Regions from separate parts of the Nonomuraea sp. NPDC049655 genome, predicted to be linked through region 1. Evidence: riboswitches for the same ligand, from Rfam matches in the RefSeq annotation. Region 1 holds a riboswitch; each other region holds the start of a gene.

Region 1 (9,302 bases):
CGACGCTCTCGCCCGCCTGGTAGAAGCGGTCGTAGTCGGCGTAGCTGTCGCCGATCGTGCACTGCCCGTTCTGCACGTTGCCGAACGCGTAGTTGATGTGGGTCAGCTTGGCCGCCGAGCCGCTGGTGTCGATGTTCTTGACGTGGTAGCCGCGCTGGTAGATGCCCCACTGGACGAAGTAGCCCAGCACCTTGTTGCCGCCGCCACCGCCGCCGCCCGTGGTGGTCGCGGTGATCTGGTTGCTGTCGGCCGAGCGGTTGCCCGCCGCGTCACGCGCGCGCACGGTGTAGTTGTAGGAGGTGTTGGCGGTGAGGCCGGTGTCGTTGTACGTGGTGCCCGTGACGGTGGTGACCAGGGTGCCGCCGCGGTAGACCTCGTAGCCGGTGACCGCCACGTTGTCGGTGGAGGCGTTCCAGGCCAGCGAGACGCTGTTGTTGCTGACGCCGGTCGAGCGCAGGTTGCCGGGGACCGACGGCGGTGTCTTGTCGTCGCCGCCACCGCCGCCGGTGGTCGTCGCGGAGATCTGGTTGCTGTTGGCCGAGCGGTTGCCGGCCGCGTCACGCGCGCGCACGGTGTAGCTGTAGGCCGTGTTCGCGGTGAGGCCGGTGTCGTTGTACGTGGTGCCCGTGACGGTGGTGACCAGGGTGCCGCCGCGGTAGACCTCGTAGCCGGTCACGGCCACGTTGTCGGTGGAGGCGTTCCAGGCCAGGGCCACGCTGGTGTCCGTGACGCCGGTCGAGCGCAGGTTGCCCGGCACGGACGGCGCGGTCGTGTCGCTGCCGCCGCCACCGGAGACCTTCCACAGCGCCGCCACGTTCGGCGGCTCCCAGCCGGGCTGGGAGGTGTGCGCCTGGAGACAGACGTAGTCGACGCCGTTGTAGGTGACGACCGTGCCCGCCGTGTAGGCGGTCCACGGGGCCCAGGCCGCCGCGTACGCCACCGTGCTGGCGGAGGCGAGCGCTGGGGCGGCCACGGCCGCGGTGAGAGGCAGGGCCAATGCCGCCATTCCCGCCAGGACCTTGCTCAGAATGGTGTGCTTCATGTCGCTCCGACATCCGTTGGGGGGGTGTGTGGGGAGTGGGATGGGAGACTTCTGGGGAAACTATTAGGAAAGTTTCCTTTAAGTTGTGAATCGACGGTAGCTTCTGCCTGGGGGAGCGTCAATACGTATCGGTCAGGCGTCCGTAATCGTGCCGGTCAGACCCTGGACGCGCCCGTTCACGAGGGGATAACGGTTCAGGAACGGGGGCTGACGGCGAGGTGAGCCGTGGCTCAGCATTGGAGCGTGGCAGGAATCTCCGCCTGGCGGCGGACGCCCACGCGACGCGGGCCCTACGTGGTCCGCGCGGTCGCGGAGTTACGGTCCTGGCCGTCGCTGAACGTCAGCGGCACCGGTCAGCAGGTCACCTTCGCCGTACACGGAACCGAGATCCTGCGCCTGGCCGGCCGGGACGAGATCCACGTACGGCTCACCGCCCCCGCCATCGGCCGCCTGGAGCCGTACCTGCGGGCGTGCGACCAGGTCCATGCCTGCCGCGACCGCGCCTGGGTCGCCGTGCAGGTCGACGCCGAGCCCGATCTGGAATTGTTGCTGGCGCTCACGAGTGTGGCGATAAAGGCGCACGTGGCGTGAACCGATTCGGTGCGTAGCGTTTCTCCCACGCACCGTCGAATTCATTGCCGCCATTTGCCTGGGAATTACTCGCCGGGTAGCTTGGTTGTACACAGCCGAACGGGGAGTCGTCCCAGGTAGGGATGGCATTGCCTGGGAATTACCCAAGCGGGACCCGTGTTGTACAGAGTCGATGCGGACATCCCCGCATCCGGGCGTCGCACATATACCTTCAGGCCCTTTCCCGGGCCCGGGAAGACGATGCGTCAGCCCTTTGCCTGACCAAGAGACCGCTGAATCCGCCTGTGCGCGGAACCGGGGACCCATGTGTCCAATGGGGTGAATCGGCACCGTGGTGCCGTAGGGCAGCTTCCCGCCCGAACCCGTCAGCTAACCCGGCAAGCGGCACGGAAGCTCAAGGAGTAACACCCTCATGGCCAAGCACCGTCTTCACCGTGCCTACAAGCTCGACCTCGCCAAGATCGCTCTCGGCGCGACCGCCGTCGCCGGCGTGCTCGGCACGCACGCGGCAGTGAACGCCGACACCGCCACCGCCACCGCCCACACCGCCACCCAGACCGCCAAGGTCGCCGGCGTGGCCGCCCAGCCGCGCGTCGCGCAGAACCGCGCCGCCGACGAGAGCGCCAAGGGCAAGGTCAACGTCACCGCCGCCCAGGTGCTGGCCACGGCCCGCGCCCAGGTCGGCACCTCCGAGGACGCCAACGGCGGCGGCACCAAGTTCCAGAAGTGGTACGCCGATTCGCAGCGCGCCGCCGAGACCGCCGCGCGTGACGGCGGCAACCGCGCCATGTACCTGAACGCCCCCTGGTGCTCGATGTTCGTCTCCTGGGTCGGCGAGCAGACCGGCGCCCGCCCGCAGGTCGGCTGGGACGCCTACACCGTGACCCACGCCAAGTGGTTCGCCGCCAACGACCGCTGGGGCACCGAGGCCAAGCCGGGCGCCGTCGTCTTCTTCTCCTGGAGCGGCAGCAAGAGCCTGAGCGACATCCAGCACGTCGGCTTCGTCGTCAAGGACAACGGCGACGGCACGATCTCCACGATCGAGGGCAACACCGGCAACGGCAAGGTCGAGCAGCGTGTCCGCCCGACCTCCCAGGTCGTCGGCTACGGCTACCCGTCGTACGCCGCCTGATCCTGCCAAGCGAAGAGCGCATTCCCCGCGGGGAGTGCGCTCTTTCGCGTTTCAGGGCCGCCGGTGGACCAGGACCGCCGCGGCCTGCCCGGCCGAGCGGGCCGCGCCCGCCTCCTCGGAGATCATCGCGGTGACCGTGGCGCCGTCGATCAGGGTGAGCAACTGCTCGGCGAGCAGGCCGGGGTCTCCGGCTCCGGCCTCCTCGGCGAGCGAGCGCAGGTAGGCGCGCAGGCGCTCCTTGTGCTCGCGCACCGCCGTGCGGACGGCGGCCGAACCGGCGCCCAGCTCGGCGAAGGCGTTGGCGAACCCGCAGCCGCGGAAGTCGTCCTCGGTGAACCAGCGTTCCAGCCACGCGAAGACCGCCGGGATGCGGTCGCCGGCGTCGGCCACGTACGCGGTGAGCGAGGCCATCCAGCGTTCGTCGCGCCGCCGCAGATAGGCCACGACCAGCGCCTCCTTCGACGGGAAACACTGGTAGAGGCGTTTCAGCGAGACGCCGGAGGCGGCCCGGATCTCGTCCATGCCGACCGCCTGCACGCCGCGGCGGTAGAACAGGTCGCCCGCGGCGTCCAGCAGCCGCTGCTCGTGATCCATGACACCCCTCCAGGTGCTTGCCGCGGAGAACGATCGTTCTCTACGCTAGCGCACAACCCGGGAGAACGCCCGTTCTCTCGATGAGAGGACCGCCCATGACCCGCCCGCCCGTCCCGCCGTTCACCGAGGAGACCGCCCGGATCAAGGTCCAGGCCGCCGAGGACGCCTGGAACACCCGCGACCCCGACCGCGTCGCGCTCGCGTACACCGAGGACTCCGTGTGGCGCAACCGGGGCGAGTTCGTCACCGGCCGCGCCGAGATCGCGGAGTTCCTGCGCCGCAAGTGGGCCCGCGAGCTGGACTACGCCCTGCGCAAGGAGCTGTGGGCGGTCACCGGCGACCGCATCGCCGTGCGCTTCCAGTACGAGTCCCGCGACGCCGCCGGCCAGTGGTGGCGCAGCTACGGCAACGAGCAGTGGGAGTTCGACGCGTCGGGGCTGATGCGCCGCCGGGAGGCCAGCATCAACGACGTCGCCATCACCGAGGAGGAACGCCGCATCTTCGGCTCCCGCCCGCTGTCCGAGCACGGCGTGGACGTCCTGGGCATCCGCCACGCGGAGATCGCCGGGGTAAGGTCGGAAGGCCGATCGTAGGAGGTCTGACATGGCGGTCTTGCTGCTGGGCACCCTCGACACCAAGGGGGAGGAGTACGCCCTCGTCCGCGACCTGATCGTCCGGGCCGGCCAGGGCGTCGTCCTCATGGACACCGGCGTCATGGGCGCCCCGGCGCTGGCCGCCGACGTGCCCGCCGAGGCCGTCGCGCGGGCCGCGGGCACGGGCCTCGATCGGCTCAGGAGCGCCGGCGACCGCGGCGCCGCTCTCGCGGCCATGGCGGCCGGGGCCACCGCCCTGGCCAAGGACCTGCACGCCCGCGGCGAGCTGAGCGGCGTGCTCGCGCTCGGCGGCAGCGGCGGCTCCTCCATCGCCGCCGCCGTCATGCGGGCGCTGCCCGTCGGCCTGCCCAAGCTGCTCGTCTCGACCATGGTCAGCGGCGACGTCTCGGCCTACGTCGGGGAGACCGACGTGACGCTCATGTACAGCGTCGTCGACGTCGCGGGCGTCAACTCCGTCTCCCGCCGCATCCTGACCAACGCCGCCGCCGCGATCAGCGCGATGGCCGCCTCCTACGACGCCGGCGCCGAGCCGTCCGGGGAGGACAAACCGCTGGTCGCGGCCACGATGTTCGGCGTCACCACGCCCGCCGTCGACGCCGCGCGGGCCCGGCTGGAGTCCCTGGGCTACGAGGTGCTGGTCTTCCACGCCACCGGCTCGGGCGGCCGGGCCATGGAGGCGCTGGCGGCCGGCGGCCACTTCGCCGGGGTGCTCGACCTGACCACCACCGAGCTGGCCGACGAGCTCGTCGGCGGCGTGTTGTCGGCCGGCCCCGACCGCCTGACCGCCGCCGGGCGGGCCGGCATCCCGCAGGTCGTCAGCCTGGGCGCCGTCGACATGGTCAACTTCGGCCCGATGGAGACCGTGCCGGAACGGTTCAGGTCACGGCAGCTCCTGGCGCACAACCCGACGGTGACGCTCATGCGCACCACTCCCGACGAGAACGCCGAGATCGGGCGGGCGATCGGCGAGCGGCTGGCCCGCGCTTCCGGGCCGGTCACGCTGTTCGTGCCGCGCGGCGGCGTCTCGGCCGTCGACGTCGAGGGCGGCCCGTTCCACGACCCGGCGGCCGACGCGGCCTGCTTCGACGCCGTGCTCGCGGCCGTCGCGGGCACCGCCGTCGAGGTCGTGCAGAGCGACCAGGACATCAACAACGCGCAGTTCGCCGTGGCGGCCGCCGACCGGCTGCACCGGCTGATCGAGAAGGGGGCTTGATGCGTCGCGACGAGGCACTACGGAGGTTGCGCGCCGAGCGGGAGGCCGGCCGGCTGATCATCGGCGGCGGCGCGGGCACCGGGCTGTCGGCCAAGTCCGCCGAGGCGGGCGGGGTCGATCTGCTCATCATCTACAACTCCGGGCGGTTCCGGATGGCCGGCCGCGGCTCGCTCGCCGGCCTGATGCCGTACGGCGACGCCAACGCGATCGTCGTGGAGATGGCGGGGGAGGTCCTGCCGGTCGTCAAGGACACGCCGGTGCTGGCCGGGGTGTGCGGGACCGACCCGTTCCGGCTGATGCCGCGCTTCCTCGACGAGCTGAAGGACATGGGCTTCACCGGCGTCCAGAACTTCCCGACGGTCGGCCTGATCGACGGTGTCTTCCGGGCGAACCTGGAGGAGACCGGCATGGGCTTCGACCTGGAGGTGGAGATGATCAGGCTGGCCGCCGAGCGCGACCTGCTCACCGCCCCCTACGTGTTCACCCCCGAGCAGGCCACGGCCATGGCGCGGGCGGGCGCCGACATCCTCGTCCCGCACATGGGCCTGACCACCAAGGGCAGCATCGGCGCCGTCACCGCGATCGGCCTCGACGAGGCGGCCGTGCGCGTCCAGGAGATGCGCGACGCCGCCGTCGCCGTCAACCCCGACGTCATCGTGCTGTGCCACGGCGGCCCCATCGCCGAGCCCGACGACGTGCGCCACATCCAGCAGCGCACGGTCGGCGTCGCCGGGTTCTTCGGCGCGTCCTCGATGGAACGCCTGCCCGCCGAGCGGGCCATCGCCGAACAGGTCCGCGCCTTCAAGCAGCTCTGACCGGGAGGAACCCGCCATGCACCGACGACCGGACGCCCTGCCCACGATGATCTTCGACTGGGGGGCCATCAAATGGCACGTGACGCCCGACGCCGTGCCGGACGCGTCCTCCACGTTCGGCGAGGTCATCATCAACCCGAACAAGGGCCACGAACGCCACCTGCACCCCGACTCCGACGAGGTCCTCTACGTCATCGAGGGCGAGGGACGGCAGACCGTCGGCGACGACCCGGAGTTCCCGGTCAGGGCCGGTGAGGCGATCTACATCCCGAAGGGCACGCTGCACTCCACCTTCAACACCGGCTGGCGGCCGCTGCGGATCATCGCGACGTACACGCCGGGCGGGGCCGAGCTGGCGCTGCGCGAGCTGCCCGGCTTCGTGGAGCTCGGCCCCGGCGACCACCCCACCTGGGCGGCCGCCACCTCCTGAGCGGCGGAGGCCGTGCGCGGGGTGCGAGCCCGCGCACGGCCTCCGGCTGCTCGACCTCCATGTGAATGATCGTTCACGTCCGGTCTGTCGGTGGCCTCCGGTAGATTTCCGGGTCTGTTGATCAAGCCCCATCGGAGTTGGCTGTCGGCGCGAGCATGCCGTCAGACTGGAGGTCGAGACCTTGGACGCGGACGAAACCGCGTGGGAGCAGCGCAGCGTCGTGCGGGTGGTGCCGCCGGTCCAGCCGCGCAAGCTGGCGAAGGTGCCCTTCGTCGAGCTGGCTGACGGCAGGTTGCAGGGGGTCGTGTCGAGCGGGTCCGACATCGAGCGGGTCTACGTCTCCTCGATCGCCGCCGGCACCCACGACCTGAGCTGCAGCACCAACAACAACCGCCCGTGCGGCGCGCTGCACGGCTACGCGTGCAAGCACATCCGCATGCTGGCCGACGAGGCCGTGCTCCAGTACGGCCTCGACCGGGTGGCCCGCTACCTGCGCGTCGAGGTGCCCGAGGGCGGCCACCTGATGAGCGCGCTGAACGGCACCCCCCAGCGCACCCCGGCGGCCGTGGTGCTCAGCCGGTTCCTGCGCCACCTGGCCTACCTGGAGGTGCCCGACAGCACCGAGCCGCTGGCCGAGCTCCACTGGTTCCCGGCGATGGGGCCCGAGACGGGAAAGGTGGGCTGATGCTCGACGTACAGCTCGGGGAGCTGGCCGGCGACGGGCCGGCCGGGGTCGCGGAGGCGCTCGCGCTCGCCACGGGGTTCGACGGCGCGCTCGGGCACGGGTTCGCCAGGGTCGCCGAGGAGCCGGCCGCGGCGCTGGCGGCGCTGGCCGGCGCGCTCGCGGGCTCCCCGCTCGGCGAGCGGCTGGGCGAGGCGGTGGAGAAGGTGACCGCGGGGTCGGTCGCCGACGAGCACCTGGCCGCGCTGGCCGGCGGGCGGGCCGCGCTGTTCGGCGCGGTGCACGACGCCCTGCTCGCCCGCCTCGACCACGCTCTGGGCCGCAGCCGCGCACCCTGGCCGCCGGCCGCCGCCACGGACGCCACAACAGGGGCGGCGTCCGTGGGCGGCGTGCCGGGCAGCGAGGCGGCGTCCGGCGGCGTGCCGGAGAACCTGCTGGCCGGGTGCCGGGTCTGGTTGCGGGAGCTGGCGATCACCGGCTGGCGGGGCGTCGACGACGACCTCGTCTCCGGCGCCGACCAGGCGATCGAGGCGCTGCTCGGGGTGCCCGAGCTGCGCGGGCTCGCCGTGCTGCTCGACGGGCTGGCGACCGAGCTGCGGGCCTCGTCCCCGGTGGCGACGATGGACCGGCTGCCGCTCAGGCGGTGGGCCGACCTGTGGACGCGCGGGCTGCTGCTGGCCCAGTCCGGGCCGTGGCACGGCGTGCCCGAGCCGGTGTCGGGGCGGCTGCTCATCCTCGGCGCCGACGTGCACGAGCACGCCACGGTCGTCCGCGTGCAGGTGCACGGCGTCCTGGAGGAGGCCGGCGGCCAGACCCGGCTGGTGCGCACGAGCGTCGCGGCGGCCAAGGTCGACACCATCGTGGGCCCGTCGGTGTGGCGGCTGTTCGGCGGGCGGCCCGTGCTCATGGGCGCGCTGGCCGACCACCGGTCCGTGGAGATCGACGGCATGCCGCTGCTGCCCGGCGGCGACCTGCTGTGGCACGACGACCGCGCCCGCACCGGCGCCGAGGCCGACCCGTTCACCACCGCGCGGGTGCGGCTCGCGGGCGCGCTGGCCCCGGCCACGCCGCCGCTCGACCGCCACCCCGTGCGCATCGCCGAGCCGGTGCTGGTCGAGGGGTACACGGTCGACGGGCACACCCTCGACCTGGGCGGCAACAAGCTCGCCCTCGACCTCGACCGGCTCCCGGCGAGCTGCCCGCTCACGCCGGAGCTGGTGGCCGCGTCCTCGGCGTGCGTCGGGCTGGTGCGCCGCGACGGCGGCAGGTGGCTGCTGCAGCCGCTGGCCGTCCAGGCCACGGTCAAGAAGAAGCCCGTCACCGTGCACAACGGCGACTGGGCGAACGGCCCCACCGACCCCAAGGTCGTCAAGGCCGAGGCCAAGGCCGGCGACGTGGTCGCCGTGCTGCGCGAACGGGCAGGACGGCTGCTGCGGAAATGACCGACTCGACCACGAGCGCCGACGAGACCCGGCGCCAAGTGCTGTACTGGCGGCTCATGTCGCGGCTGTTCTCGGCCGACGAGCAGCCCGCGCTGGAGACGGCCAGCATGGGCATCGTCGGCGACCTGGAGCTGCCGCCCGCGCTGCTCGACCCCGGCGTCTCGGTGGACACGCTCGTCCAGCGCTTCCCCGAGCTGGGCGCCGAGCTCCAGGACCTGATGGCCGACAAGGAGCACGAGGAGGGCGGCGAGGTGCGCCGCGCCGCCCTGGTCTCCAAGCTGCTGCTCAACGTGTTCTCCACCGGCACGGGCGACGTCACGGCGGGCGACCTGGCCCGCTGGAAGCAGGACGCCGCCTGGTTCGAGAAGGGCATGGGCTGCGAGCCCGGCGGCCTGCGGAACGGGCCGGGCAACGACGAGCTGGCCGCCGTCCTCGCCATGATCGAGGGCGATCTGGTCAAGCGCATGCGGCTGCGCGAGGTGCTCGCCGACCCGGCTCTGGCCAGGCAGCTCACGCCCAGCATGTCGCTCATCGAGCAGTTGCTGCGCGACAAGTCCAACCTGTCCGGCGTCGCCCTCGCCAACGCCAAGGCGCTGATCCGCAGGTTCGTCGACGAGGTCGCCGAAGTGCTGCGCACGCAGGTGGAGAAGACCAGCGTGGGCGTCATCGACCGGTCGGTGCCGCCGAAGCGGGTCTTCCGCAACCTCGACATCGAGCGCACGATCTGGAAGAACCTCACCAACTGGA
Region 2 (9,302 bases), on a different contig from region 1:
CCGGTCCTGGTTCGCACCATCGGCGGGCGGGCCGTCGTACTTTCGGCCATCGAGCCGTCGCCTTTCGACCGTTGAGCGTCCGCGCAGGTCACGCCCACACTGGCGGCACATCAGCGGCACGAGGGAGAAAACGATGAAGGCGTACGTCCTGCGCTCGTTCGGCTCGCCCGACCAGCTCGTCCTGACCGACGTCGAGCGGCCCGTGCCGCGCGACGACGAGGTGCTGGTCCGGGTGCGGGCCACGTCCGTGCAGCCCTACGACTGGCACTTCATGCGGGGGGAGCCGTACCTGGCCCGGGTCATGGGCGGCGGGGTCGGGCTGCGCCGGCCGCGCATCGCCGTCCTCGGGGCCGACGTGGCGGGGGAGGTCGAGGCGGCCGGCAAGGACGTCACGCTGTTCCGTCCCGGCGACGAGGTGTACGCGATGTCGCTCGGGGGCGGCTTCGGCGAGTACGTCTGCCTGCGGCAGGGCGAGGTGGCGCCCAGACCGGCGGGCCTGTCGTTCGAGCAGGCGGCGGCGGTGCCGATGGCGGCCAACACCGCGCTGATCGCGCTGCGCGACGAGGGACGCCTCCAGCCGGGCCAGAAAGTGCTGGTCAACGGCGCGTCCGGCGGCGTGGGCACGTTCGCCGTGCAGCTCGCCAAGGCGCTGGGGGCGCACGTCACGGGCGTGTGCAGCGGGCGCAACGCGGACCTGGTCCGCTCGCTCGGCGCGGACGACGTCATCGACCACACCAAGGAGGACTTCGCGGCGTCGGGCCGGCGCTTCGACCTGCTGCTCGACGTGGCGGGCGGCCGCCGGCTGGCGGACTGCCGCCGCGTGCTGACCAGGAAGGGCACGTACGTGCTGGTGGGCGGGCCGGCCGGCCGCTGGGTGCAGCCGGCCGGCCACATGTTCGCCGCGCTCGCGTCGGGGCCCTTCGTCCCGCAGCGGATCGTCAGGGCGGACGTCGTCCGCTGCGGGAGCAACAGGGCGAACCTGCTGACGCTGACCGGGCTGATCGAGCGGGGCGCGGTCACCCCGGTCATCGACCGGACCTTCCCCTTCGGCGAGCTCCCGGCGGCCGTCCGCTACCAGGAGGAGGGGCACGCCCCGGGGAAGGTCGTCGTCACAGGGTCGCGGTGAGCATGGCGGGGGCGGGGGCCTTCTGGAGCTGCTTGTAGTCGGCCCAGCGCTTGACGCCCTTGGGGTCGGGGCGTACCGCGCCGACGAAGGCCTGCCTGCGCCACTGCGACAGGCGTTCCTCCTTCACCACGTCGCCGGTGTGGGGGGAGTGGACCATGTAGCCGGGCTTGGAGATCATGCCGACGTGGCCGAGGCCGCTGAAGAACACCAGGTCGCCTGGCTTGAGGTCCTTCCAGGCGATCTTCCTTGAGAAGGCGCCGTACTGCTCCGCGGCGGTTCTGGGGAGCTCGATGCCGGCGTCCTCGTAGGCTCGGAGCATGAGGCCCGAGCAGTCGTAGCCCCGTTCGCTGGCGCCGCCCCACACGTACGGGGTGCCGCGCTTGTCCATGGCGTATTCGAGGGCGACCTTCCAGGCCGGTTTCGGCACGTGCCGTTCCTGGACCTGTTTCACCTGGGGGCCGGTGAGGGTGATGGAGGGGGTGGGGGCGGCCGGAGCGGCGGGAGCCGCGGGGGCGGCAGGCACGAGACCTGCGGCGCCCGCTGCCACCGCCACAAGGATGGCGATGCTAGACAGGGGACTGTCCTTCCACGTGGCCGACCGGGTTAGCTGACGGGCTCGGGCCTGGAAGTAGCCCTACGGCGGCTCCTCGGGGGAGGCGCAGCCGATTCGCCCCGGGGGGAAAGGTGGGTCCCCGGCTCCACGCAGCGGCTGCGTGGATTAGGCTCGTCGAACTCTAACGAAACGGTCAAAAGGTCGCAATCCCCCCAAAACGGATTGTCCGGTTGTTGAGATGATGTGTTCGTCAGCCGAGACGAGCCGGTAAGGTACCGCCCATGGAGTCGCGTAACATCCGCCTGGCCGTCATCCCCGGGGATGGCATCGGCGCCGAGGTCGTAGCCGAAGGGCTCAAGGTCCTGGAGGCCGTGGGCACGAAGATCGAGCCCACCCACTACGACCTGGGCGCAGCCCGCTACCACCGCACCGGCGAGACCCTGCCCGACGCGGTGCTCGAAGAGCTGCGCGGCTACGACGCGATCCTGCTCGGCGCCGTGGGCGACCCCAGCGTGCCGCCCGGCATCCTGGAGCGCGACCTGCTGCTCAAGCTCCGGTTCGAGTTCGACCACTACGTCAACCTGCGGCCGGTCAAGCTGTTCCCCGGCGTCGAGACCGCGCTGGCCGGCGCCACCGCCGAGCACATCGACATGGTCGTCGTCCGCGAGGGCACCGAGGGTCTCTACGCGGGCACCGGCGGCGTCATGCGCCGCGGCACGCCGCACGAGATCGCCACCCAGGAGTCGCTGAACACCGCCCACGGCGTCGAGCGCGTCGTGCGGTACGCCTTCCAGAAGGCTCAGTCGCGGCCCCGCAAGAAGCTCACGCTCGTCCACAAGACGAACGTGCTCACCTTCGCCGGCGACCTCTGGCAGCGCACGGTCGACCGCGTGGCCGCGGAGTTCCCCGACGTCACCACCGACTACAGCCACATCGACGCGGCCTCGATGTTCTTCGTCACCCAGCCCGAGCGCTTCGACGTGATCGTCACCGACAACCTGTTCGGCGACATCATCACCGACCTCGGCGCCGCGATCGCCGGCGGCATCGGCCTGGCGGCCAGCGGCAACATCAACCCCGAGCGCACCTCGCCGAGCATGTTCGAGCCGGTGCACGGCAGCGCGCCCGACATCGCCGGTCAGGGCAAGGCCGACCCGACCGCCACCATCCTGTCCGTGGGCATGCTCCTCGACCACCTCGGCCTGCACGCCGAGGCCGCCAAGGTCGAGCAGGCCGTGGCCGCCGACATCGCCGAGCGGGTGACCGGCCGCGCCGGCCGCACGACCAGCGAGATCGGCGACGACATCGCCGCGCGAGTAGCCGGCTAGGACCGCCTAGCCCCGCACGCGCCTGGCGGTCCGAACACGGACTGCCAGGCGCTTTTTCGCGTTCGCCGGATCTAACCACCCCAACTGCCTCTTGCCATCCCAAATCGCGAGACACTAGGAAGTACGAATACTGCTCGCGGGCAGTAGCTAACAGAATCAGCTTTCGAAGTCGCAGATTCGTAGAGAGAAGGACCTCCGTCATGACCATCGCTCAGAAGCTCAGCTTCGACGTGCAGCATTCCGACCACGCTCGCACCGCGGCCGAGCGGGAGCAGGTACTGGCGAACCCCGGATTCGGGCAGGTCTTCACCGACCACATGATCTCGATCGACTACACCGACGGCGAGGGCTGGCACGACGCCCGGCTCATGCCGTACGGGCCGCTCTCGCTCGACCCCGCGACCTCGGTCTTCCACTATGCGCAGGAGCTGTTCGAGGGCCTGAAGGCGTACCGGCAGATCTCCGGCTCGATCGCGACCTTCCGGCCGTACGCGAACGCCGCCCGCTTCAACCGCTCGGCCGAGCGCATGGCCATGCCCGAACTGCCGGAGGAGGCGTTCGTGGAGTCGCTGGAGCTGCTGGTCTCGGCCGACAAGGAGTGGGTGCCGACCACCGAGGGCCACAGCCTCTACCTGCGCCCGTTCATGTTCGCCACGCAGGCCGGGCTCGGCGTCAACTACCCGTCGAAGACCTACAAGTACATGGTGATCGCCTCGCCGGCGGCCTCGTACTTCAGCGGCGGCATCAAGCCCGTCTCGGTCTGGCTGTCCACCGAGTACACGCGCGCCGCGCCCGGCGGCACCGGCTTCGCCAAGTGCGGCGGCAACTACGCCGCCGCCTTCGTCGCCCAGCGCCAGGCCGTCGACAACGGCTGTGACCAGGTCGTCTGGCTCGACGCCCACAAGCACGAGTACGTCGAGGAGATGGGCGGGATGAACCTGTTCTTCGTCTTCGGCAACAAGCTCGTCACTCCGGCGCTCACCGGCACCCTGCTGCCCGGCATCACCCGGGAGTCGATCCTGGAGATGGCCGGCGACCTCGGCCTGGAGACCGAGGAGCGGCTGATCTCGGTGGACGAGTGGGAGTCCGCCTGCGCCTCCGGCGAGCTGACCGAGGTGTTCGCGTGCGGCACCGCCGCCGTGGTCACGCCGGTGGGCTCGGTCAGGGGCGACGACCGCTCCTGGACCATCGCCGACGGCACCCCCGGCCCGGTGACGATGCGGGTGCGCGAGGAGCTCGTCGGCATCCAGTACGGCGCCCGTCCCGACACCCGCAACTGGATCCACAAGATCGGCTAGAGCCGCGCGGACGGCCGGCGTCTCAGGCGCCGGCCTCCGTCAGGGCCGCGGTGTCGACGTGGAGGTTCCACGGGTCGGGCAGGAACACCGGCTCGCCCAGGGAGACGACGTTCTCGCTGCGGTAGCGCCGCCCGCCAGGCCCCCCGAACAGCGTCACCAGCCGCTGGAACGGGTCGATCACCAGGTAGAGCGGCACCCCGCCGCGCGCGTACCCGCCCGTCTTGACGAAGTGCACGTCGTACGTCGTGGCCACCGAGACGACGTCCACGAGCAGGATCGTCGAGGCGCCGTGGACGGCGTGCTCCTCGTGCAGCCGCGGCCGGCGCGGGACCACCGCCAGGTCGGGCACGTAGAGATCGTGGCCGGGGCCCAGGTAGACGGTGATGTTCGGCCAGATCTCCCAGCCCCGGACCGCCGCCGCGGCGGCGAGCTGGAACAACGTCCGGGACAGGATCGTGTTGTGCTGCCAGGTGCCCGGCTCGTTCACCACGATCCGGCCCTGGACCGTCTCGATGCGGAACTCGGGGAACAGTTCGCGCACGGTGCGGTAGCGCTCTTCCAGGGGCCTGACCATGCCGCCGTCCTCATGCTTTCCCGGGGGTTTCCAAAGGATCACTCAGAGTAACGGCGGCGGCGTCCCGCGATCTAGTGGTTCTTCCTGATCATCGTGATCCCGTCGGCGACCGGCAGCATCACCACGCTCACCCGGGGGTCCTCGATCACCAGGTCGTTGAACTCGCGGATCTGCACCGTCGTCGTCTCCGAGTGCGCCGGGTCGGCCACGTGGCCGCTGCGCAGCGTGTTGTCGGCCAGCAGCAGGCCGCCCGGCCGCAGCCGCTCGACCAGCAACTCGTAGTAACCGGGGTAGTTGCCCTTGTCGGCGTCGAGGAAGGCCAGGTCGATCGGCTCGTCGAAGGCGGCCAGCGTCTCCAGGGCGGGCCCGAGCGTCAGCGAGACGCGGTCGGTCACGCCCGCCCGCTCCCAGTAGCGCCGGGCGATGGACGTCCACTCCTCGCTCACGTCGAAGCAGTGCAGCCGCCCGCCGGACAACCCCCGCGCGATGCACACCGACGAGTAGCCGGTGAACGTGCCCACCTCGACCGCCACGGCCGGGGCCGTGAGCTGGGTCAGCATGGTCAGGAACCGGCCCTGGTCGGCGGAGATCTGCATCCTGGCGGCGTCGCCCGTCGCCTCGGCGGTCTCCCGCGCCAGCTCGTCGAGCAGGGGGTCGGGCGGGGTGGAGTGGTCGAGGATGTACCGGCCCACCGCGGGGTCGAGGAGGTTCGCCTTCATGAAGGTCATTCTCCCCTCACAGCGTTCTCTCATCGTCATCAGGTACCAATGAGGGAGCCGCCCCGGGCGGCTGTCCGGAGAGTGGTTCCGGCGTTGGTAGGGTCTGCGCGATCGGTGAGCTGGAAGTGGGCGGATGATGAAGCGGTTGGTTGCGGTCGCGGTCGCGTGTGCGGCGCTGGTGGTGCTCGGTGTGCTGGCCTTCTCGGAGCCGGGTGAGACGGCTGGGTCGGTACGCCTGACCAGGCAGCTAGACGGTTCGATGGTGCTGGCCGACAGGTCCGGCGACGCCCCCGTGCTCGACGTGTACGAGGACTTCGACTGCCCGATCTGCAAGGAGATGCACTCCAAGGTCGACGGCACGATCCAGAAGCTGGCCAGGGAGGGCAGGCTCAAGGTCGTCTTCCACCCCGTGACGATCTTCCAGGACGAGCCCATGCGCTCCAACTCCATCAGGGCCGCGGCCGCCGCCCGATGCGTGCCGGAGGAGAACTGGCTGGCCTTCAGGGACGAGCTCTACGCCATGCAGCCCGCCCCGCACGGCTCGGCCTCGGGCTTCACCGTGCAGGAGTTGGTGGCCGCCGCCAGGAAGGCCGGCGCCTCGGTGGACGAGTGCGTGACCTCGCAGTCGTACGCCAAGACCCACCTGGCGGAGACCTCGAAGATCCACATCCAGGGCACGCCGACCGTCCTGCTCGACGGGCAGCAGCTCGGCAACGAGGTGTTCGACCCGGCGGCCCTCGAACGCGCCGTCACCGGGGGCGCCGGCGTGCAAGTGTAAAGGTCGTGTCCACAAGCTGAGACCGATGTGCCAGATGGTGAATCCCTGTGGCAGACTGGCAGGCACCATGTTCTACGGTCTGCTCATTATCGGCAGGCGCGCTGGCTGACACAGGGACACCGCCAGCGCGCAGACCTCTCACGTCCGTGAGGGGTCTTTTTGTTTTCCAGGACACGGATCCGAAAGAAGAGACTTCATGGCCGACGACCGCTTCCACGTCTACGACACGACTCTGCGCGACGGCGCGCAGCAGGAAGGACTCAACCTCACCGTCGTCGACAAGCTCGCCATCGCACGGCAGCTGGACAGCCTGGGCGTCGGTTTCATCGAGGGGGGCTGGCCGGGCGCCAACCCCAAGGACACAGAGTTCTTCAGGCGCGCTCGAACAGAGCTCGACCTGAAGCACGCGCAGCTCGCCGCGTTCGGCGCGACCCGCCGGGCCGGTGTGAAGGCCGCCGACGACCCATTGGTAGCCGCATTGCGCGAATCCGGCGCGCCGGTCGTGACCCTTGTCGCCAAGAGCCACGACCGGCACGTGGAGCTGGCCCTCCGCACGACTCTCCAGGAGAACCTCGCGATGATCCGCGACACGGTCTCTCACCTTCGTGCGGAGGGACAGCGAGTCTTCCTCGACGCCGAGCACTTCTTCGACGGCTACACGTCCAATCCAGCCTACGCGCTGGAAGTGCTGCGGACCGCCGCCGAAGCCGGGGCCGACGTCATCGCCCTGTGCGACACGAACGGCGGCATGCTGCCCGACGAGCTGGCCGAGACCGTGCACGCGGCCGTCCAGACCGGGGCCCGCGTCGGCATCCACTGCCACGACGACACCGGCTGCGCCGTCGCCAACACCCTCGCCGCGGTCAAGGCGGGCGCCACGCACGTCCAGGGCTGCGCCAACGGCTACGGCGAGCGCTCGGGCAACGCCAACCTCTTCACCGTCGTCGCCAACCTCCAGCTCAAGCGCGGCTTCGACCTCGTGCCGCGGGAGGCGCTGGCGGACATGACCCGCATCGCCCACGCGATCACCGAGGTCACCAACGTCACCCCCAACTCGCACGCCCCCTACGTCGGCATGTCCGCCTTCGCCCATAAGGCCGGCCTGCACGCCAGCGCCATCAAGGTCGACCCCAACCTGTACCAGCACATCGACCCGGCCGCCGTGGGCAACGACATGCGCATGCTCGTCTCCGACATGGCCGGCCGCGCCTCCGTCGAGCTCAAGGGCCGCGAGCTGGGCTACGAGCTGACCCCCGAGCACACCAAGACGCTCGTCGAGCGCGTCAAGGAGCTGGAGTCGCAGGGCTTCACCTTCGAGGCCGCGGACGCGTCGTTCGAGCTGCTGCTGCGCGACACCGTCCAGGGGGCGCGCCGGCGGCACTTCGAGGTGGAGTCGTGGCGGGTGATCGTCGAGCGGACGAAGGGCGGCGAGCTGGTCAGCGAGGCCACCGTCAAGCTGCACGCCAAGGGCGAGCGCATCGTCGCCACCGGCGAGGGCAACGGCCCCGTGAACGCCCTGGACAAGGCCGTACGGCAGGGGCTTGAGCAGCTCTACCCCGAGCTGGCCAGGCTGGAGCTGGTGGACTACAAGGTCCGCATCCTCGAAGGCACCCACGGCACGGACGCCGTCACCCGCGTCCTCATCACCTCCAGCGACGACACCGCCGAGTGGGCGACGGTGGGGGTGGCCGAGAACATTATCGACGCCTCCTGGCAGGCGCTGGAGCAGGCGGTCACGTACGGCCTGCTGCGCGCCGGCCGCGACTGCAGCTGACCCCGGCGGCGGCGCGCGCCCCGAGCGGTTCCTGGGGTGCGCGCTCCGAGCGGGCTACGCTTTGGGGGCGCCGCGCGGCTGGGGGAGCTCAGGCGGAGATCGTCGAATGCGGCGGGGGCGACCACGATCCGCGCGGTCGCCGCCGCCCTGCTGTGCTCGGCTGCGATGAGCATCCCTGTGCACCGGATCAGGCGTCGGGCCACGTGTCCCTCATCTCGTCGTCGAGCGCCTCGCGGGCTGCGGCGACGTCGGTTTCGAAGTCGGGGTCCAGGGAGGCCGTGCTTCTCGCCAGGAACGCCTTGACCATCGTGGGAGCCGGTGCGATCACGGCGGCGGAGTTCCTGGACGCTTCGGTGGCGGTCATCACCTCATGGAATCAGGTCATCTGGTCGGGGGGACGTCGTCCGGGGAGTCGCCGGGGCGGACGAGGCCGGATTCGTAGGCGTGGCGGACCATCTGGGCGCGGTCGCGGAGGGCGAGTTTGGCCAGCAGGCGGTTGATGTGGGTGCTGACGGTCGCCTCCGTGATGGACAGCGTGCCGGCGATCTCGGTGTTGGACAGGCCGTGCGCCACCAGCCGCAGCACCTCCTCCTCCCGGGCGGTCACCCCCGTGGCCGCCGGCGACGGGGCGGGGGCCGTACGCCGGTAGGCCGCCACGACGCGGCCGGTGACCGCCGGGTCGAGCAGGACGTCGTCCCGCGCGGCGCTGCGGATGGCGGCGAACAGGTGCTCGGGTGGCGACACCTTGAGCAGGAACCCGCTGACCCCGGCGTGCAGCGCGAGGTCGAGGTTCTCGTCGGTGTCGTAGGTGGTCAGCATGATCACTCGTGGGGGCGCCGGGGTCGCGAGGATGCGGCGGGCGGCCGCGGGCGGGGTTGGCGGGCTGGTGGTTCCCGGCGGGCGTGCTGGCGGGCATCGTGGTGTGGCTGTTCGGCGCGAGCGCGTGGAACCTGGTACTCGGGATCGGCGGCCCGGTCATCCTGCTGGCCGCGTTCGGCGCCGTCGGCGTGTCGATCATCCGCACGCCGGCGCGGCGGGAGCGGGCGGCCTAGAGGCGGTCGGGGCCGCCGTCCTCGTCCAGCCAGGCCACGACGTGGGTGGTGAAGCTGTCCACGAGGGTCAGGGGTTCGCCGGCCAGCACGAGGAGGGCGA
Region 3 (9,302 bases), on a different contig from region 1:
GGCCGTGGTGGGCTTCATCGCCCAGCTCGTCTACTCCTCCGACTACGGCGTGCTGAACGCGGTCACCGGCCTGACCGTGGACTGGCTGGGCGACCGGTCGATCAACATCTGGGTCGTGATGGTCGCGGCCGGCTGGCGGCACGTCGGCTACGTCATGATCATCTACCTGGCCGGGCTCAAGGCCGTGGACCCGGCGCTGAAGGAGGCCGCCGCCATCGACGGGGCCACCGAGGCGCAGACCTTCTTCCGCGTGGTGTTCCCGACGCTGCGGCCGGTCAACGTGATCGTGCTGGTCATCACCGTGATCGAGGCGCTGCGCGCGTTCGACGTCGTCTACGCCGTCAACAAGGGCAGGAACGGCCTGGAGCTGCTGTCGGTGCTGGTCACCGAGAACATCGTGGGCGAGGCCGGCCGCATCGGCTTCGGCTCGGCCATCGCCGTGATCCTGCTGGTGATCTCACTGGGGTTCATCGTCACGTACCTGTCGCAGCTGTTCAAGGAGGAGCGATGACGCTCACCGCGCCCGCCGCCGCTCCCCCGGCCCAGGACCGGCGGCCGCCCGCGCGCCGGCCCGTGCGGCCGCTGCGCGTCCTGCTGCACGTCTTCCTCGCGCTGGTCGCGCTGGGCTGGGTGCTGCCGCTGGCCCTGTCGGTCTACGCCTCGCTGCGGCCGTACGCGGAGACGGCCCGGCTGGGCTACCTGTCGGTGCCCGAGCACCTCACGCTCGGCTACTACGCCGAGGCGTGGAGCCGGGCCGAGCTGCCCCGCTACTACCTGAACACGCTGATCATCGTCGTCCCCGGGGTGCTGGTCACGCTCTTGCTGGCCTCGTTCACCGCGTTCGCCGTCGCGCGGGTGCGCGTCCCGGGGCGCAAGGCGCTGCTGATCGTGTTCACCGCCGGGAACCTGATGCCGCCGCAGGTGCTCATCACCCCGCTGTACACCCTCTACACGCTGGTGCCGCTGCCCGCCTGGCTGTCGGACTCCCAGTCGCTCTACGACTCCTACCTCGGGCTGATCCTCATCCACGTGGCGTTCCAGTTCGGCTTCTGCGTCTTCGTCATCGCGAACTTCATGCGGACGATCCCGGAGGAGATCACCGAGGCGGCGCTCGTGGACGGCGCGAGCGTGTGGAAGCGCTACTGGCGGCTCACGCTGCCGCTGTGCAGGCCGGTGCTGGCGGCGCTGGCCACCCTGGAGTTCACCTGGATGTACAACGACTTCCTGTGGGCGCTGGTGCTGATGTCCTCGGGCGACAAGCTGCCGGTGACCTCGGCGCTGAACAACCTGCGCGGCCAGTTCTTCACCGACTACAACCTGCTGGCGGCCGGGTCCCTGCTGGTGGCGCTGCCCACGCTGGTCGTCTTCCAGCTCCTGCACAAGCAGTTCGTCGCCGGGCTCACGCTGGGCTCGACCAAGGGCTAGGTCAAGGTCAGGAGGGTCGGAGCAGGGCGTGGAAGCGGGTGGCCACCTGCTCCCACGTCCACTCGCGGGTGATCCAGTCGCGGCCGCGGGCGCCCATCTTGCGTGCCCGCGCGGGATCGGAGAGCAGGTCGACGACGGCCTGGGCGACGTCCGCGACGTCCGCGCCGTCCACGACCAGGCCCGTCTCCCCGGGCCGGACGGCGTCCGGCGCGCCGCCGGAGTTGCCCGCGACCACCGGCAGGCCGGTCGCCGACGCCTCCAGGAAGACGATCCCGAGTCCCTCGACGTCCACGCCGTTCCAGCGGGTGCGGCAGGGCATCGCGAAGACGTCGGCCGCCGCGTAGTAGCCGGGCAGGCTCGCGGCGGGGACCGTGCCGGTGAACCTGATCGACTCGTGCCCGCCCGCCAGGCGCTCCAGCCTCGACCGGTACGGGCCGCCGCCGACGAGCAGCAGCACCGCGTCCGGCACCGCGCGGAGCACCCTGGGCCAGGCCCGGATGAGCTGGTCCTGGCCCTTGCGCGGGACCAGCCGGGACACGCAGGCCACCACCGGCCGGCCGTCGAGGCCCAGCGCCGCCTTGGCGGCCCGCGGGTGGAACTGGTCGACGTCGACGCCGGGCGCCAGGCGTACGAGCTTGTGCGGGGGGATCGCCGCGGCCAGGCGCTGCCGCGTGTAGTCGCCCAGGTAGGTCACCACGTCGGCGTGCGCGCCGATCCTGCGCAACACCGAGCGGAAGCCCGGCGCGCCCGCCCACGACGCCTCGTGGCCGTGGGTGAGCATCACCACCCGCCGCGCGCCCGCCGCGCGCAGGCGGGGCGCGAGCAGGCCGAGCGGCGCGGCCGCGCCGAAGACGACGGTCTCGGCGCGGTGCTCGGCCACCAGCCCGGCCGCCCTGCGCGCGACGGCCGGGGTGGGCAGCATCAGCCGCGTCGGGTGCCGGACGACCCGGTACGGCTGACGCCGGTCGAACTCCTCGCATCCCGGCCAGGCGGGGGCGTAGACGGCCACCCCCGGCGTGCGGAGCGCGAGTCCGTGCACGAACGACTGGATGCCGCCCGGCCTGGGCGGGAAGTCGTTCGTCACGAAGACCACGTCGGTCACGGTTCGGGGACGCCGTTCAGTCTCGCCCACGAGCGGGCCAGGGCGTTGCGCTCGGGGCTGGAGGGATGGGAGGCATAGAGCACATATTCCACCGCATCCGGCGACAAGTCGGAAATGTTGGTTATGGCGAGGCGTTTCTGCATCGCGACGAACGTGGCCGGATCCCTGGTGAGGTCGAGGGCGTGCACGTCGGCCCGCGCCTCCACGTGCCGCGTGATCAGGTTCTGGGCCGGGTCGGAGACCAGCGAGGCCAGCGTCATCAGCCCCATGAGCACGCCGATGGCGCGCGGGTCGGCCACCGAGGCGATCCCCGTGCGCCGCCGCAGCGGCCCGACCAGCAGGAACAGGCCGATCGCCCCGAAGGCGGCCAGCAGGCCACCGAGCAGCGTGCCGTCGAGCACGTCGGCGTGCTTGGCGTGGCCCAGCTCGTGCGCGACCACCAGCTCGACCTCCGACTCCGGCGCCTTGAGCAGCGTGTCGTAGACGACGATCCGGCGGGTGGCCCCGAAGCCCGACACGTACGCGTTGAGCGCCGTGGTGCGCCGCGAGGCGTCGGCGACCAGCACGTCCTCGACCGGGACGCCGTCCCGCTCGGCCATGGCCAGCAGCTCCGACCGCAGCGAGCCCTGCGGCATGGAGGTGAAGTCGTTGAACAGCGGCTCGAACACCACCGGGTAGACGTACGACACGCCGAGGGTGAGCGCGAACGCGCCCACGGCGGCCGGGATCCACCAGCGGCGCACCTTGCGGGCCAGCGCCACGAGGGCGAGCAGCATCACGGCCATCAGCAGCACGCTGACGCCGGTGTTCTTGAGCCGGTCGGCGGCCCAGCCCGCCCAGTCCTGGGTGGACAGGCCGTAGTCGCGCAGGATCGTCTCGAACCACATGCCGAGCGGCCACCTCAGCACTTCGGTGATCGCGGTGAGCACCACCACGCCGAGGATCACCCGCACCCACCACGGGCCCCTGAGCACGCCCAGCACCTTGGCCGCGAACGGCGTGAGGACCAGCAGCCCGGCGAACAGGACCGTGAGGCCGAGCGAGATGTAGCCGGGCAGGGTGGTGGCCGCGTCGAACGCCTGCGCCCTGGCGATCTGGGCGGCGCTGAAGTCGCGGGCGGGGTCGGGGGCGACGGCGGGCGCGCCCGCCGCCAGGACCCGCCAGGGGGTGGTGAACGCGACCACGGCCAGGATCACGCCGCCGACCAGGGCCAGGGCGGCGCCGGCGGCGCGCCTGGAGCGGGATTCCACGCGTTGCCGTTCGCGGGCGATCAGGTGCTCCGCCGTTCCCGTCAGCTTGCCGGTTCCTGGACGGGCCTCGACGCCTTCGGCGAGGGGGGTGACGGGATCGCCCGCGCCCTTGCCACGGCCCCTGCCCTCGCCGCCGCCTTTGCCGCCGCCTTTGCCGCCGCCTTTGCCGCCGCCTTTGCCGCCGCCCTTGCCGCCGCCTTTGCCGCCGCCCTTGCCGCCCGTTCCCGGGTCGTCGGGGGCCTCGGGGCTCTTGCCGGGGGTGTCCGTGCCATCGGCGGCCTGCGCGCTGGTCCGGGCGTCGGTGGCGGGGGCGTCGGCGCGGGTCGCGTGGGGGCGGTCGTCGGGGGTGGGGGGCCGGGGGTGACGGGGGTCCTCGGTGTCGGGGTCGGCGTCCGCGTCGGGGCGGGCGTCCGGATAGTCCGGGTCGTCGGGGTGGCCCGGGGACTCGGGGGGCTCGTTGGTGCCGGACGGCTCCGGCGGCGCACCGTCGCCGGGACGGTCCGCGCCGTCGTCCCTGATGGCCACACCGCCGCCGTGGGCCGCCACGACCGCCGTGCCGGGCTCGTCGGCCCCTCTGGCGACCGCTCCGGCGGGCTCGTCCCCTTCCCGGGGCGGGTCGTTCCGCTCGCTCATCTGCCTCCCCTTCACGCGAGCTGCTCTCGTACGTACTCGCGCCACCGTGCCGCCAGCGTCTCGGCGGTGAGCCCCACGGAGGCGAGCGCCTGATCGACGCCGGCCACGCGGGCATCACGGTAGAGCCGTACCAGGGTCCCGTCACCGAACCGGTCTGCGAGGAAGCGACACGCCATCCAGGCCTCCTGGTACGCCCGCGCGAGCCGTCCGGGATCGGCGGCCGTGGGGGCGAAAGCCGCAGGTCCGGGCAACTCGCTCGGCAGCCGGCCGGCCCTTACGTCGGCGGCGAGTTCGGCGGCGGCCGTCCCGACGGGGAGCCCGGCGTCGCGGTAGGCCACGTAGTCGGCGAACCCCTCGTAGAGCCAGACGGGCAGCCGGTCGGTGCCCGCGGCGACGTGGGTGAGCTCATGGGTGAGGACGACGTCGCGTCCCGTGGAGGTGAGCCGGGCGAACGAGCCGGGCACGACGATCACCCTGGCGCCGTCGGCCACCGCGGCCAGCCCGTCCAGCGGGCCCGTGCCCGCCAGCCCGGCCGCCTCGGCGTCGGAGTCCGGCACGACGACCAGCGCGCGCACCGGCCGGCCGAGCACCGCGGACACCCGCCGTCCGGCGAGGTCCGCGCGGCGGGCCAGATCGGCGAGCACGCCGGGCTCTGCGCGGTGCCCCACGACCACGGACCGCGCGCCGCGGGCCACCTGACCGCCGTCGCTCCACAACCCGCGCGCCCCGGCGGGCAGGACGGCGGCGGGCGGCGCGTCGGCGACCACGAGCACCGCCGTCGACAGCAGCAGGACCGAAAGGAGCAGCCGCGGACCGCGAAGGGACGGACGCACCTGCGAGGACACGGCCCGATGCTAGTAGGCCCACGCCCCTCCCGGCCCCTTCCCGAGGCCGAACCCTCCGCCGGACCGACCCCGTCGCGGAGCCGGGCCCTTCGCCGGACCGGGCGCTGCTCGGGGCCGGGCATGCGACAGGCCCCGGCCCGGACCGGGGAGGGTCCGGGCGGGGCCCGTTGTCACGCGCCGGGACGCACCGCGCCGACGAACGACGACTTCCGCCATCCGCCCAGTTTGTCGATGCGCACCCGTTCGCCGGTCCGCGGCGAATGGACCATCTTGCCGTGGCCGACGTACATGCCGACGTGGCCCAGCCCGTTGAAGAACATCAGGTCGCCCGGCTTGAGATTGCGCCAGGAGACCTTGCGCTTGATGCGGGCGAACTGGCTGTTCGTCACGCGCGGGAGTCGTACCCCGGCCTTCTTCCAGGCGTACTGGACGAGTCCGGAGCAGTCGAACGCACCAGGGCCCGTGGCCCCGTACCGGTACGGGTCGCCGACCTGATGCTTGGCGACGGCGACGGCCCTGCGGGCCTTCGACGCCTGCCGCGCGGCCTTGGCCGACTTGGCAGACCTGACGGTCCTCGCCGACTTGGCCGACTTCGCAGTGGCCGCCTTGGCGGTGCTGGACACCGCGGTGAGCCTGGCGGCCGATTCGCTCACCGTCTGCGCCCCGGCCGGCGCGGCATGGAGAACCGCACCTCCGGCCGTCACGGTCATCGTGAGTGCGACGCCCCTCAGGGCAAGACGGGACAGACGGGGGTTATGCAGGGAGGTAGACAGGATTTCTCCTTGTGTCTTCCACGAACGCCTACCGGGTTAGCTGACGGATTCGGGCCTGGAAGTCGCCCTACGGCGCGAGACGCGCCGATTCACCCCTGATCCCGGGGGATTACGGGATCTTTGGGTCCCCGGCTCCGTGCTCCTGGCTGCACGGACTCGGCAGGTCGCCGCCCGATGGTTGTGCCTGAACGGGGATATCGGCGGCGACCGCTGGATTTTCATCTGGTCCGCATCGGGGTTCCGATGTCGATCCGCGGTGCGCATGGCTTGCTGACCGCGACGCCAGAAACTACGCCGAGGGGTCAAGATTTGGCAAAGGGAGACTCGGCCTGTAAAGATCAGATAAAGATGCAAGTAAAGGGTGAAACCCCTGCTGGACCCCAGGGTTCCGTTACCGGTTTGTGACCCTTCTCACACTTCCCGGCACACCCGATTGTCAGGGCACTTTCGCCCCGTTTGTCCCGCTTCGCCTCAGCGCCCACGGGCACGCCGCAGCCGCCCGAGATTTCGGGCGGGGACCGAGTCAGGGGCGGATGGCTCCGACGAGCGGACGACCGTAGTCGGCGAGGCGGACGACCTTGACGACGTCGCCCGTCTGCGGCGCATGGACGATCTTGCCGCCGCCCGCGTAGATGCTGACGTGCCCGAGCCCCTCGCTGAAGATGAGGTCACCCGGCTGGAGGTCCTTGAGGTCCACCTTCCGGCTCGCGCCCCAGGCCCACTGCTGCCACGTCGTACGCGGCAGGGAGACGCCGGCGGCGCGCCAGGCTGCCTGCGTCAGCCCTGAGCAGTCGTAGCCGCGCGGGCCCGTGCCCCCGTAGATGTACGGCTTGCCCACCTGGGCGAAGGCGAAGTTCAGGACGGCCGCCGCACTGCCCGAGGCGGGACCGGTGTACTTGATGCCGGTGCTGTTGGGATTGCCCGGGTTGTAGGCCCCCAGCTTGTCCAGGAGCTTCTTCTGCTGGCCGACCAGCTTCAGCACCTCGGCCCGCTCCCGCTGGACGGCGTCCCGCTCCTTGTCGGCGTCGGCGAGCGCGGTCTCGGCGTTGTCGCGCTCGGCCTTGAGCCCCTTGTTCTCGCGGTCGAAGGCGGCCAGCTTCTCCAGCCGCTCGCGCGAGAGCTGCCCGGCCATGGCCAGCCCGGCCAGCAGGTTCTCGGGGTCGTCGACGCCGACCATGCCGGGCAGGGAGGTGACGTCCCCGCCCAGCTTGTAGGAGTCCACCGCCACCCTGATGATCTCGGCGCGGAGGTCGGCGACCGTCTGCAGCTTCTGCTTGTAGCGGTCGTTGAGCCTGGTGTAGGCGTCCTTGGCCTTCTTGTAGTTCTCGGTCGCCGTGTTGTACCGGTCGACGACCTTGTCGGCCTTGTCGTTCAGCTTCTCCAGCTTGGCCTTGGCCTGTTTGAGGGTGGGCTTGGGATCAGCGAGCGCCGCACCCATCGGGACCGTCATCAGTCCGATCGCGAGACCCGCGGCCACCGTCACCCGGCCAAACCTCACAGCGTCGCCTCCCAGGGATTACACCTGGGGCGAAATAGTACAGAAGTGGCGGGTGGGGTCTCGCCAATAGTGCTAATTCGTAACTTATGCGCGGCCCAACCGGCGCAGCAGCAGACCGGACGGAACCGGTCTGGCACCCATCCGGCGTACGGACTCGGCGACCTCGCGGTCGGAGGAGACGACGGCCATGGCCCGGCCGGGCGGCTCGGCCCGGACGAGCTGGCGGATCAGGTCGTCGGCGATCTCCCCCGGCGCGCTGAACAGCACCCGCACCCCGCGCGGCGCCACCACCTGCACCGGCGCGTTGAGTTCGGCGCCGTCGAAGACCACCGTCACCTCGACCCGGGTCTGGGCGACCAGCCCGCCGAGGCCGGTCATCAGCCGGTTGCGCTGGTCGGCGAGGGTGAGCGTGCCGTAGCCGGTCTTCGTGACGTTGTAGCCGTCGATGATCAGGTGGACCTGCGGCAGCGCCAGGAGCTGGTCGAGGAGCTGCGGGTCGTCGTCGGCCAGGGCCCGCGCGGGCACCCCGCGCACTCCGGGACGCTCGCCGGTGCTGGCCGCGACCGAGTCGGCGGGCCTGCTGATCGTGGTGGGCAGCGCCAGCTCCCTGCGCAGCCCGGCCGAGGCGTCCTGAAGGGCGTCGAGCAGCACCCTGATGCGGGCGTCCTCGATGCTGCGGCCCTCGCGGGCGGCCCGGCGGGAGGCTTCGAGCTGCCGCTCCACGTCGGCCAGGCGCTCGCGCAGGCGGCGCAGCTCGGCCTCGCCCGCGTTGCCGGCGGCAGAGGCGGCGTGCCGGGCGTCGTCGGCGGCCTGTTCCATCTCCTCGGCCCTGCGGGTGGCGGCCTTGGCCCGCTCGCGGGCGTCGTGGAGCTTGCGCCGCAGGTCGGAGTTCTCGGCGCGGGCCGCCTTGATCTGCTCGCGCAGCCGGTCGGCCTCCTCCTTGGCGGCGGTCTTCTGCGCGGCGAGCTGCTCGCGCAGCCGCGTCACCGCCTCCTCGCGCTCGGACCCCTCGGCCGCCACGGCGGACTGCTCCAGGTCGGCGCGGGCGGTTTCGATCATCTCCGCCCAGCCGGGGGGCCTGGTGAGATAGGCTGCGGCAGCCACCAGCACGGGGTCGGCGGCGGGCGGCACACTGCCCTCGGCCAGCGCGGCGACCAGCTCGGGCCATCCGGCGGCGACTGACTCCGCGACCAGTTCGCGGAACTTCTTGTCGTTCTCCAGTTGCGCGGCGATCGGCGCGCTGCCCAGCTTGGCGCGCTTGCGCGGGTCGAACTTCGCGATGCCGCGCAGCGGCGGCGGCACGGAGACGGCGGGCATCGTGCCGAGAACCTGCGCGGCCAGGTCGACGACGTTGAGGCGCACCTGCTCGGGAAGCGGGCGAGACAGGCCTTCACCCGCTGAACTCATCCCACTTGTCCCTTCGTGACATGCCCTTTCAGACAAGGGTACGGCTCTTGCGTACCTGACCGTAACGGTCCCTTGAACCTAGACAAGCGCTTGGTAGGGGGTATACGACTGAGCCGGGGCAGCGGTGCGGCCTGGAGGTGAGCGGTGACGGAACAGATGCGCACGTCCACGCGTGACCTGGCGGAACTGCGCGAGCGGGCGTCCCGCTGGCTGCGCGGACGGGTCGGCGGGGACGCCACGGTGTCGGAGCTGTCGCGGCCCTCCGGCAACGGCATGTCGAGCGAGACGCTGTTCTTCACCGCCACCTGGGCCGCCGGGACCCGGCGGTGCGTGGCCAGGCTCGCACCTGCGGCGGAAGCCGTTCCGGTG

Evidence for each region. A riboswitch is a leader RNA that binds a small molecule or an ion and turns the genes downstream of it on or off. The one in region 1 is predicted to bind cyclic di-AMP.
Region 2: it holds a riboswitch for cyclic di-AMP, as region 1 does, so the genes downstream of both, ACIBQ6_RS08655 (C40 family peptidase) here and ACIBQ6_RS23015 (CHAP domain-containing protein) in region 1, are expected to answer to the same signal.
Region 3: it holds a riboswitch for cyclic di-AMP, as region 1 does, so the genes downstream of both, ACIBQ6_RS17590 (C40 family peptidase) here and ACIBQ6_RS23015 (CHAP domain-containing protein) in region 1, are expected to answer to the same signal.

The regions. Positions count from the first base shown of each region.
Region 1 is NZ_JBITLS010000007.1:40,360-49,661, reverse strand. Features, by position in the region: gene ACIBQ6_RS23025 (glycosyl hydrolase family 18 protein) at 1-1,042, opposite strand, end outside; gene ACIBQ6_RS23020 (luciferase family protein) at 1,286-1,633, shown strand; cyclic di-AMP (ydaO/yuaA leader) riboswitch at 1,894-2,031, shown strand; gene ACIBQ6_RS23015 (CHAP domain-containing protein) at 2,046-2,765, shown strand; gene ACIBQ6_RS23010 (TetR/AcrR family transcriptional regulator) at 2,817-3,359, opposite strand; gene ACIBQ6_RS23005 (nuclear transport factor 2 family protein) at 3,455-3,952, shown strand; gene ACIBQ6_RS23000 (Tm-1-like ATP-binding domain-containing protein) at 3,963-5,186, shown strand; gene ACIBQ6_RS22995 (phosphoenolpyruvate hydrolase family protein) at 5,186-6,001, shown strand; gene ACIBQ6_RS22990 (cupin domain-containing protein) at 6,018-6,431, shown strand; gene ACIBQ6_RS22985 (hypothetical protein) at 6,613-7,116, shown strand; gene ACIBQ6_RS22980 (hypothetical protein) at 7,116-8,555, shown strand; gene ACIBQ6_RS22975 (VWA domain-containing protein) at 8,552-9,302, shown strand, end outside.
Region 2 is NZ_JBITLS010000002.1:693,041-702,342, reverse strand. Features, by position in the region: gene ACIBQ6_RS08660 (NAD(P)-dependent alcohol dehydrogenase) at 134-1,126, shown strand; gene ACIBQ6_RS08655 (C40 family peptidase) at 1,110-1,673, opposite strand; cyclic di-AMP (ydaO/yuaA leader) riboswitch at 1,704-1,861, opposite strand; gene ACIBQ6_RS08650 (3-isopropylmalate dehydrogenase) at 1,961-3,007, shown strand; gene ACIBQ6_RS08645 (branched-chain amino acid aminotransferase) at 3,208-4,305, shown strand; gene ACIBQ6_RS08640 (Uma2 family endonuclease) at 4,328-4,879, opposite strand; gene ACIBQ6_RS08635 (O-methyltransferase) at 4,951-5,598, opposite strand; gene ACIBQ6_RS08630 (thioredoxin domain-containing protein) at 5,732-6,376, shown strand; gene cimA (citramalate synthase) at 6,573-8,150, shown strand; gene ACIBQ6_RS08620 (hypothetical protein) at 8,338-8,514, opposite strand; gene ACIBQ6_RS08615 (LuxR C-terminal-related transcriptional regulator) at 8,532-8,969, opposite strand; gene ACIBQ6_RS08610 (hypothetical protein) at 9,026-9,202, shown strand; gene ACIBQ6_RS08605 (phosphotransferase) at 9,199-9,302, opposite strand, start outside.
Region 3 is NZ_JBITLS010000005.1:122,705-132,006, reverse strand. Features, by position in the region: gene ACIBQ6_RS17615 (carbohydrate ABC transporter permease) at 1-511, shown strand, start outside; gene ACIBQ6_RS17610 (carbohydrate ABC transporter permease) at 508-1,425, shown strand; gene ACIBQ6_RS17605 (glycosyltransferase family 4 protein) at 1,433-2,527, opposite strand; gene ACIBQ6_RS17600 (M48 family metalloprotease) at 2,524-4,410, opposite strand; gene ACIBQ6_RS17595 (hypothetical protein) at 4,422-5,255, opposite strand; gene ACIBQ6_RS17590 (C40 family peptidase) at 5,426-5,908, opposite strand; cyclic di-AMP (ydaO/yuaA leader) riboswitch at 6,039-6,200, opposite strand; gene ACIBQ6_RS17585 (NlpC/P60 family protein) at 6,552-7,478, opposite strand; gene ACIBQ6_RS17580 (NYN domain-containing protein) at 7,611-8,933, opposite strand; gene ACIBQ6_RS17575 (phosphotransferase family protein) at 9,078-9,302, shown strand, end outside.